3 regions of the Bradyrhizobium zhengyangense genome follow, and region 2 is predicted to be linked to each of the others. Evidence: predicted binding sites of a transcription regulator. Region 2 holds the regulator's gene; each other region holds the start of a gene.

Region 1 (3,261 bases), on a different contig from region 2:
CGGCGACAGGCCGTGGATGTGGCGTAACACCGCGTGTGCGGGCTTGCTCCAGTCGATCCGCGCCTCGGCCTTGTCGATCTTGGCGGCGTAGGTGACGCCTTCCTCGCTCTGCTTCTTGAGCTGGAGCCCGCCGCGGTCGAGCGCCGCCATCGCGCGCACCATCAGATCGGCGCCGAGGCGGGAGAGGCGATCATGCAGATCGACCGCGGTCATGTTGTCTGATATCGGCAGACGCTCGGCCATGGCGACGTCGCCGGTATCGAGGCCGACATCCATCTTCATCACCATGACGCCGCTCTCGGCATCGCCTGCCATGATCGCGCGGTTGATCGGCGCTGCACCGCGCCAGCGCGGCAGCAGAGAGGCGTGAAGGTTGTAACAGCCGAGCTTTGGCGCATCGAGGATCGCCTGCGGCAGGATCATCCCATAGGCGACGACGACGGCGGCATCGGCATCGAACGCGCGAAACTCCTCCAGCGCCTCCGGCGTCTTCAGCGTCTTCGGCGTCAGCACCGGCACGCCGAGCTTTCGCGCAGCCTCTTCCACGGGCGTCGGCTGCAATTGCAGCCCGCGCCGCCCGCCCGGCTTCGGCGCGCGGGTGTAGACGGCCACGATCTCGTGGCCATGCGCGACGAGCTCAAGCAGCGTCGGCACGGAGAAATCGGGCGTGCCCATGAAGATCAGGCGGAGGGGCATCGGACCTTACTCCGCGCGCTTGGCGGCTTTCTCGAACTTCTTGATGACGCGGTCGCGCTTGAGCTTCGACAGATAGTCGACGAACAGCACGCCGTTGAGATGGTCGATCTCGTGCTGGATGCAGGTGGCGTAGAGGCCTTCGGCGTCCTCTTCATGCACCTTGCCGTCGAGATCGATGAAGCGCACGCGCACCTTCGCCGGGCGTTCGACCTCCTCGTAATATTCGGGGATCGACAGGCAGCCTTCCTCGTAAGTGGACAGCTCCTCGGAGGAGGCGAGGATCTCCGGATTGATGAAGACGCGCGGCTCCGGCTTGGTCTCGCCGTCCTGGTTGGGCTTGGCGAGGTCCATGGTGATCAGCCGCAGCGGCTGCGCGATCTGGATCGCGGCGAGGCCAATGCCGGGCGCGTCGTACATGGTTTCGAACATGTCGTCGGCTAGCCTGCGGATCTCCGGCGTGACCTTCTCGATCGGCTTGGAGACGAGGCGCAGCTGCTTGTCGGGCAGGATGATGATTTCTCTGAGGGCCATGGCGGGCGATTTAAGCTGCGCGCGACAAGCGGTCAATGCGGCCGGGAACGCGTTAACGGTCCGCTAACCATAAAACTTCGGGTTTCGTTAACCATAAAAATTAGGGATGGATTAACTATAAATGTTCGCTATTCGTTCGTGCACCCTGGCGAATCGGATAGAAGGGCAGCATGAACGAGATCATTTTCATGCTGGGCGACTGGCCGGTGCGCGGAATCGATGCGCTGATCGGCTTCGGCGCGCTGGTTCTCATCCTACTGATCGTCATTGCGGTCGTGATCGCGCGCTCCGGGCGGCGCGGGGCGGAACTGGCGATGGCGCACGCGATCCGGGCCGACGAGCTCGAGGAGCGCCTCAGCCAGGTCCTGCACGCCCAGAGCGAGGCCGCCGGCCGCGCCGACGCCATGACCCAGGCGCTGGCCGGCCGCCAGGCCGAGATGGCGCGCGCGGTCAACGAACGGCTGGATTCGGTGACCCATCGGGTCGGCCAGTCCATGGAACACTCCACCCGCAACACCATGGAGAGCCTGCGCGCGCTGCACGAGCGGCTCGGTATCATCGACAACGCGCACAAGAACCTCACCGACCTCACCACGCAAGTGACCACCCTGCGCGACGTGCTCGCCAACAAGCAGTCGCGCGGCGCGTTTGGCCAGGCGCGGATGGAGGCGATCGTCCAGGACGGCCTGCCGAAGGGTGCTTACGAATTCCAGTTCACGCTCTCGACCGGAAAACGGCCCGACTGCGTGGTGTTCCTGCCCGACCAGCGCCCGCTCTGCATCGACGCGAAATTCCCGCTGGAGGCGATGACCGCGCTGCACGATGCCCGCACGGACGAGGAGAAGCGCCTCGCCACGCAGCGGCTGCGCGGCGACGTGATGAAGCATGTCAGCGACATCGCGGAAAAATACCTCGTCACCGGCGAGACCCAGGAGATGGCGCTGATGTTCGTGCCGTCGGAATCGGTCTACGCCGAGATCCACGACGGTTTCGACGACGTGATCCAGAAGGCCTATCGCGCCCGCGTGGTGCTGGTGTCGCCGTCGCTCTTGATGCTTGCGATCCAGGTCATGCAGCAGATCATGAAGGACGCGCGCATGCGCGATGCCGCCGACCAGATCCAGACCGAGGTGATCAAGCTCGGCGACGATCTGGGCCGCCTGCGCGACCGCGTGCTTAAATTGCAGAAGCACTTTGCCGATGCCAACGAAGACGTCCGCCAGATCCTGATCTCCGCCGACAAGATCGAGAAGCGGGCCGGAAGGATCGAGGAGCTGGATTTCAGCAAGACGGACGCGCCCGAAGGCCCGCGGCTGGTGGCGACAGGGACGCCGGAGCTGTTCCCGAGGAAGCTCCAGGCGGGGGAGTAGATTTACGGCACACTGTCATGCCCCGCGAAGGCGGGGCATCCAGTACGCCGCGTCGGTTGCGATTGAACCGAGACGCTGGTGGGTACTGGATCGTCCGCCTTCGCGGACGAAGACAGGAGAGACGGCAGATGGGCGCACGCTCCTACTACGTCTACATTCTCGCCAGCAAGATCGGCGGCACGCTCTACATTGGCGTAACGAATGATCTCATCCGCCGCGTGGCTGAGCACAAGTCAAAACTCATCGAGAGCTTCACGGAAAAGTACGACGTAGCAAGGCTCGTCTATTTCGAGCAGTTCGACGATCCAGAGAACGCGATCAAACGAGAGAAGCGGCTCAAGAAATGGAATCGGGCCTGGAAGGTCCGATTGATCGAGAAAGACAACCCGAATTGGGATGATCTTTATCCCGCTATAGCCGGGCCACCATGATGGCGTCATACCGCGCGAAGGCCGGGTATCGAGTACGCCGCGACGGTGGCGATTGAACCGAAACGCTGGTGATTACTGGATCGTCCGCCTTCGCGGACGATGACACTGAGGGTGCGTTGAGGACTTCCGCCTCACTACTGCCGTGGGAGTTTTTTCGCCCAGAATCTGCTAACACCTCCACATGACCGCACCCGACGCGACCTCCTCCGCCGGCACCGATGCTCCCGCGACCT
Region 2 (3,261 bases):
CGACTTCCGCGAGGGTGAGGTGCTCCTGCACAAGGGTACGCGCCTGACCGAGCGCGACCTTGCGCTCGCCGCCGGCATGAACCACCCGCAGCTTGCCGTCCGCCGCCGTCCGAAGGTCGCGATTCTCGCGACCGGCGACGAGCTGGTGATGCCGGGCTCGACGCCCGGCCACGGCCAGATCGTCTATTCCAACGGCTACGCCCTGCACGCCCTCGCCCGCAGCGAGGGGGCCGACACCATCGATCTCGGCGTTGCCGCCGACACGCTTGCCGCCACCACATCGGGCATCCGCCGCGCGCGCGAATCCGGTGCCGACATCCTGATCACGACCGGCGGAGCGTCTGTCGGCGACCACGATCTGGTGCAGCAGGCGCTGACGAACGAAGGTATCTCGATGGCGTTCTGGAAGATCGCGATGCGGCCGGGCAAGCCGATGATGAACGGGCAGCTCGGGCCGATGCGCGTGATCGGCCTGCCCGGCAATCCCGTGTCATCCTATGTCTGCGGCTTCCTGTTCCTGGTGCCGCTGATTCGCGCGATGTCGGGCCGTTCAGTGATTCATCATCGCCGCGAACGCGCCGTGCTCGGCCGCGACGTCAGCGCCAATGACCAGCGCGAGGATTATTTGCGTGCGCGTCTGGAGACGCGGGATGACGGCACGCTCGTCGCTCTTCCCGTCAATCACCAGGATTCCTCACTGCTTGCGAATCTCGCTGCGGCACAGGCACTTCTCGTGCGCGCCCCGTTCGCGCCGAAGGCCGAAGCCGGCACGCCTTGCGAGGTGTTGCGACTGCCCGCGTGAGCGCGTCGTTCGCAACCGTTCCGCGAACTTTGCCGCGTTCACGGTAAATTAAGCAGTTGCGGAACATGTATCGAACATATAGTGTCCGTTCATGATTTGTTTCGAGCATGTAGCGGCTTATTGCTGAATTCAGCGTCTCGGAATCGAACGACATCGTCAGGGGGATTTTGGTCGAGATGTTAACGCGCAAACAATACGAGCTCCTGCGGTTCATCAGCGAGCGATTGAAGGAGAGCGGCGTGCCGCCCTCCTTCGACGAGATGAAGGATGCGCTCGATCTGCGCTCGAAGTCGGGCATCCATCGCCTGATCACCGCGCTCGAGGAGCGCGGCTTCATCCGCCGCCTGCCCAACCGCGCCCGCGCAATCGAGGTGATCAAGCTGCCCGAGCTCCAGGCGGCCGCCGGAAGCCGCCGCGGCTTCACGCCGAGCGTCATCGAGGGCAATCTCGGCAAGGTGCGCACGACCTCGAGCCCGCCCGCCGACGAGGGCGAGCGTCCTGTCGCGGTTCCTGTAATGGGCCGGATCGCGGCCGGTACGCCGATAGAGGCCTTGCAGACGCGCAGCCACACCATCAGTGTCCCGCCCGACATGCTCGGCGCGGGCGAGCACTACGCGCTCGAAGTGCGCGGTGATTCCATGGTCGACGCCGGCATTCTCGATGGCGACATGGCGCTGATCCAGCGCAACGAGAGCTGCGACACCGGCGATATCGTGGTGGCCCTGATCGACGACGAGGAAGCGACGCTCAAGCGCTTCCGCCGCCGTGGCGCTTCAATCGCGCTCGAGCCGGCAAACGCCGCTTACGAGGTCCGGATCCTGCCGCCCAACCGGGTCAAGATCCAGGGCAAGCTGATCGGGCTGTACCGGAAATACTGAACTCGTCCCGCGCTCGCACCTGGCGAGCACGCCCTTAAGATTGGAGCGGACGATTGTCCGCTCCGGCTGGATAGTCCTTCAGGTTCTGCACAGATTATCCGGCCCCCTCTTCGGCGCTACATCCCCGGCACGCCACAACGAAGACCGAGGAGACCGCCATGCGCAAAATCATTCTGAGCACCGTCGCGATGGCGCTGATCGCGGCATCAGGGTCGCAGGCCATCGCTGCGCAGCCGCAGCATCGCGTTCGCAAGGCGCCACAGGCCACGACGAGTGAGCAATTCCGCAATGCCCGCAACGCCGTCAAGCAGCAGGCGCAGTCGGCCTGGCCGTATTCGGGCTGGTCGGCACCATCAGGACGCTGAGAGCGAAGTCTCCCGAATGCACAGGAGCAGGCTTTGTTCCTCATCGGCGCGGGAAAGATATTGTGATTGCAAGCCGCGGATCTGAGCCGCAGATTTGCCCCCAACATCGCATATGATTGCAAGCTTCCACTCTGATAGAGGCCTGCGCCTCAGAAGAGGCGCGGTGCTCTATCGCTGATGAGGAGCACCCGATGTGTGACTATAGCCTGCATGCCGTCGCGACGCGTCCCGCAGAAGTCGGCGAGACGATTGTCACGACAACCTTCCGCGGCACCTCGACGCGCGGCTTCGCCTCCGAAGCCGACATGTCGGTCGCGGTCTGCCTGCTGCCGGGAACGGAGCTCGCCTTCGCCGACAACGTCCGTTACGACAACAGGTGGATCTGGACGCGCACCATCAATTCGCGCGTCGGCAAGTTCGGCAAGGTCGATCCGCACATTCCCGATCGTCATCACGACGCGATCGAATTTCCCGATGGCAAATATGTGCTGGTGACCCAACTCGTCGAAGGCCAGCGCGCAACCGTGCTGCAGCTGCCGGTGACCCAGCCGTTCGGTGAGCGCGAGCATAAGCCGCAAGTGATTTCCGATATCAGTCCGACGCCTCCGCGCCTGCCGATCGGTTGAACCATCGGTTCTAATCCTCGGCCTGAAGGTCGGCCTCCGACGGTGTTGCGTCCTTGGAGCGCGGAGCTGCCGACCGCGGCACGAGGGTCAGTTCGAAATCGCCATCGCCGGCCGCCGCCGGCGACCAGGGGCGGTTTGCGCCCCTCGCCCTCACCGACTGAATCGCAAAACCGTCGCCGCGGGGTGTCAGCGCCAGCGCACCCTGGCTCACCAGACGCGGCCGGTCGACCACCATCGCGGTACAATCCGGCGGCGCGGGCCTTGCGGTCACCACCAGTGCCGCGCGGCTGCAATCATCGGCCAGCGCGTCGATGCGCAGCGCCAGGGCGACCATGCGGCCGTCAGCAAGCGGCGTCACGCAACCGGCGTCGTCACACGACACGCCGTCACCGAGCGAGCCACTCGCCGCATCGCGCGGATCAGCGTCAGCCGCGAGCCACTCCTTCAGCAGGAAATTGTCCTTCTTCGTCCTGATCAGATGCAGCTGCCCGTCCCTGCCTCGCACCGCGACGTTCTGACCGTCACCGGCGATGAGAATGTCGGGTTGCCTGATGGAAAGACCCCAGATGGTCGCCGCCACCAGCACGAAT
Region 3 (3,261 bases), 120 kb from region 2:
CTCGCCGCCGAGGCTGCGATACAGGTACTCACCCTTGACCGACCACTGCGGAGCGATGAAGGCCTCGACGCCGGCGCCGACGGTCCAGCCCGAGTGGAACTGGCTGTCGGAGATGCTCACACCGAGCGCGGAGAGGGTGATCTTGTTGTCGATCCAGGCGTAACCACCGGTGCCGTAGAACAGCACGTTGTTGACGGCGTAGCCGATGCGGCCGCGCACGGTGCCGAGCGCGTCGGTCTTCGAGTTCGCGGTCACGACACCGAAACCGGGAACGGTGGCCGCAGCGGAGGCGCTGACGTCAGCCCAGGAGCCATCGGCCTCGATACCGAACACGACGTTACCGGTCTGCCAGTTGTAGCCGGCGGTGCCGCCGACGAAGCCGCCCTGCATCCGCGGGCTGTTCGCATCTTCCCAGGCGCCGCCGCCGACGAGACCGAGGTAGAAGCCGGTCCAGTTGTAGACCGAGGCCATCGCCACGGGAGCCTTGGTGTAGGGGCGCGCCGCCAGGTCGGCAGCCGAAGCGGCGCCAGTGAGGGCGATCAGAGCGGCCGAAGCCAACAAAACCTTCTTCATTTTCAACTTATCCCAGTCCCAGTTTCTGTTGTTGCCTTCCGCAAGATCGGAAGGGCATCGGACGTTCCGGTCCAACTGATGACGTGCTTACACCACCAAAGCTGCAAGTTGTGTCTCTCAAAAGCCACAACAAATACAAAATGTAACGATCGCTGACCTATGGTTCCCGCTCGGGAACAGAAAAACAAAAGGCCGGCGCGAGGCCGGCCTTTTATTCTCGAACGATTCCAGGTGGATCAGTACTTCGCGATGACAGGGCCGCCCCAACGATAATTGACCCGGACGAGACCCATGTCGACATTCTGGCCGATTCGGTCGGTCTGGAATGCAGTGCCACCGGGCGCATTGAGCGTCAGAGTTCTGCTCCCCAGGAAGATGTGGTCGTACTCGAAGCCCACCGACCAGTTCGGCGCAAAGCCGAACTCGACGCCGGCGCCGACCGTGCCGCCCCAGCGGTTGTCGCTGGTCGAGGCGAGCAGGGTGCCGGCTCCGGCGAGTCCGGGCGCGGTGTAGATATTGAACTTGTCGGCGATCACGGCACCGCCGCCCTTCACGTAAAACAGCACGTTGTTCCAGGCGTAGCCGACTTGGCCCGTGATCAAGCCGAAGGCGTCGATCTTCGAGCGGTTGCGCTGGGTCAGGATGAGCGTGCTGACATTGTCACCGGCGAAGTCGGCCCAGTTGCCCTGACCTTCGAGGCCGAACACCCAGTTGGCGGACTGCCAGCGGTAGCCGACCTGGCCACCGACCGTGCCGCCGGTCGCATTGTGGCAACCCTCGCCAAGCAGCGCGCCGGTGGTCGGCGCGACGAAGTCCCAGCACTTGTGGCTCGATCCGCCACCGCCGTTGATGCCGATGTAGAAGCCGCTCCAGTCATAGATGGTGGCGATCATTGGCGCCGGCGCCTTGGTGTAGGGACGCGCCGCAAGATCGGCTGCACTCGCCGGTGCAGACAGGCCCAAAGCAACAATACCGATTGTACTGAACAGAATTTTCTTCATTGCGGTCTCCCCAGTGTCGTCCGCTCCAGTTGTCCCCTGAAGCGGTCAATCAGGCGCGACGCCCATTCGAACCAATTCCGACTCAACGGTAGTCCAATCGGGCGGCAGAGTCCGTCTCTGGAATGCAACAGTCGTCAGGCAATTGATCTGGCCTAACCTAATGAATGTTAAGCGCTTTCTTGCCTTTCCGGTTCCAATTCATGGCGCCGTGCATAGCGGCATTTGATATCGTTTGCACGCTTGGGTCGCGCCAATTTCACCGGGAACAAATCTGGAACACATGTTCGATCGGTGCTATATGTGGGGATAACCGAGGGCGTGCCGGGCCGATCGGCCCCTGTAAGCGTATAGGGTCGACCCAACAGGCGGCAGCGCGGGCGCGCCTTTTCGAAATTCAGTGGCATTTGGAGTGGAGAGCGGCGATGGCGGGAAGCGTCAACAAGGTCATTTTGGTCGGAAATCTCGGCAAGGATCCGGAAATCCGCCGCACCCAGGACGGGCGGCCGATCGCGAATCTGAGCATCGCGACCTCCGAGACCTGGCGCGACAAGAACAGCGGCGAGCGCAAGGAAAAGACCGAGTGGCACCGCGTCGTGATCTTCAATGAAGGGCTCTGCAAGGTCGCCGAGCAGTATCTGAAAAAGGGCGCCAAGGTTTACATCGAGGGCGCGCTCCAGACCCGCAAATGGACCGACCAGAGTGGCGTCGAGAAGTACTCGACCGAGGTCGTGCTCCAGGGCTTCAATTCGACCCTGACCATGCTCGACGGCCGCGGCGGTGGCGGAGGAGGCGGCAGCTTCGGTGATGAGCCGGGCGGCGATTTCGGCTCGTCCGGTCCGGTCAGCAGCGCACCGCGCCGCCCCGTGGCTGCTGGCGGCGGTGGCCGCAACAACGACATGGACGACGATATCCCATTCTAAGGCCAAGCGGGCTTCGGCTCGGCTCGTGTAAAGCGACAGAGCTTCTTGCCAATTGGCGGGCTCAGCTTGGCTTTTCCTGGCTGGCCTCATGTATTGTCTCAAGCCTTTGACTAGGCGTGATGTGAATGATATTAACTTCATGTTAATCTTGTTCACATGGTCGGCTCCCCGGTCGAAGAACGTGCCACATGAGCCTCGCGCCGCTGCTTGATGCTGCTCCGGCGATCCCGTTGCATGCCTTCGCAGCGATGGCGGCGTTCGTGCTTGGCCTCGTCCAGTTCGCGGCGCCCAAGGGCACGCTGCCGCACCGGACTATCGGCTGGATCTGGGTCGCGCTCATGGCCGTAGTGGCGGCCTCGTCGTTCTGGATCCATGAGATTCGCCTGGTCGGATCGTTCAGCCCGATCCATCTGCTGTCGATCTTCACACTGGTGATGCTGCCGCTTGCGGTTTGGCGGGCGCACACCCACCGCGTAACCGATCACCGGCGCATCATGATCCTGATGTTTGCTGGCGCGCTGGTGGTGGCAGGCCTGTTCACGCTGCTGCCTGGCCGCATCATGCACCACGTGGTTTTCGGGACTTGAGCGGCGGTTCCCGGCGGCTCGCTCAGGCCGCGCCCCGGGCGGTGACGGGTAGGGCGTAAGTCTCTGGAAAAACAGTCGGAAAAAGCGCTTTCCGGAAGCCCCCAAGGGTGGTTATCAGGGCGTCGATGCGCTATATGATTCCCAGATAAAATCTCACCGGATTCCCCTTTGGCTGACGAC

The links. The regulator LexA, encoded in region 2, represses DNA repair genes until DNA is damaged. The targets are predictions, from matches to a motif close to TGTTCNNNNTGTGTTCNG.
Region 1: the regulator LexA is predicted to act here: its motif matches at 1,350-1,367, upstream of L6639_RS05995 (DNA recombination protein RmuC).
Region 3: the regulator LexA is predicted to act here: its motif matches at 1,836-1,853, upstream of L6639_RS13830 (single-stranded DNA-binding protein).

The regions. Positions count from the first base shown of each region.
Region 1 covers NZ_JAKLTZ010000002.1:157,585-160,845, forward strand. Annotated here, with positions in the region: gene fmt (methionyl-tRNA formyltransferase) at 1-696, opposite strand, end outside; gene def (peptide deformylase) at 703-1,227, opposite strand; gene L6639_RS05995 (DNA recombination protein RmuC) at 1,398-2,597, shown strand; gene L6639_RS06000 (GIY-YIG nuclease family protein) at 2,726-3,028, shown strand; gene L6639_RS06005 (AmpG family muropeptide MFS transporter) at 3,210-3,261, shown strand, end outside.
Region 2 covers NZ_JAKLTZ010000003.1:554,754-558,014, reverse strand. Annotated here, with positions in the region: gene L6639_RS13265 (molybdopterin molybdotransferase MoeA) at 1-802, shown strand, start outside; gene lexA (transcriptional repressor LexA) at 979-1,680, shown strand; gene L6639_RS13255 (hypothetical protein) at 1,839-2,045, shown strand; gene L6639_RS13250 (hypothetical protein) at 2,237-2,671, shown strand; gene L6639_RS13245 (ComEC/Rec2 family competence protein) at 2,682-3,261, opposite strand, start outside.
Region 3 covers NZ_JAKLTZ010000003.1:671,793-675,053, forward strand. Annotated here, with positions in the region: gene L6639_RS13820 (outer membrane protein) at 1-573, opposite strand, end outside; gene L6639_RS13825 (outer membrane protein) at 810-1,574, opposite strand; gene L6639_RS13830 (single-stranded DNA-binding protein) at 1,997-2,494, shown strand; gene L6639_RS13835 (DUF2306 domain-containing protein) at 2,683-3,081, shown strand; gene gyrA (DNA gyrase subunit A) at 3,250-3,261, shown strand, end outside.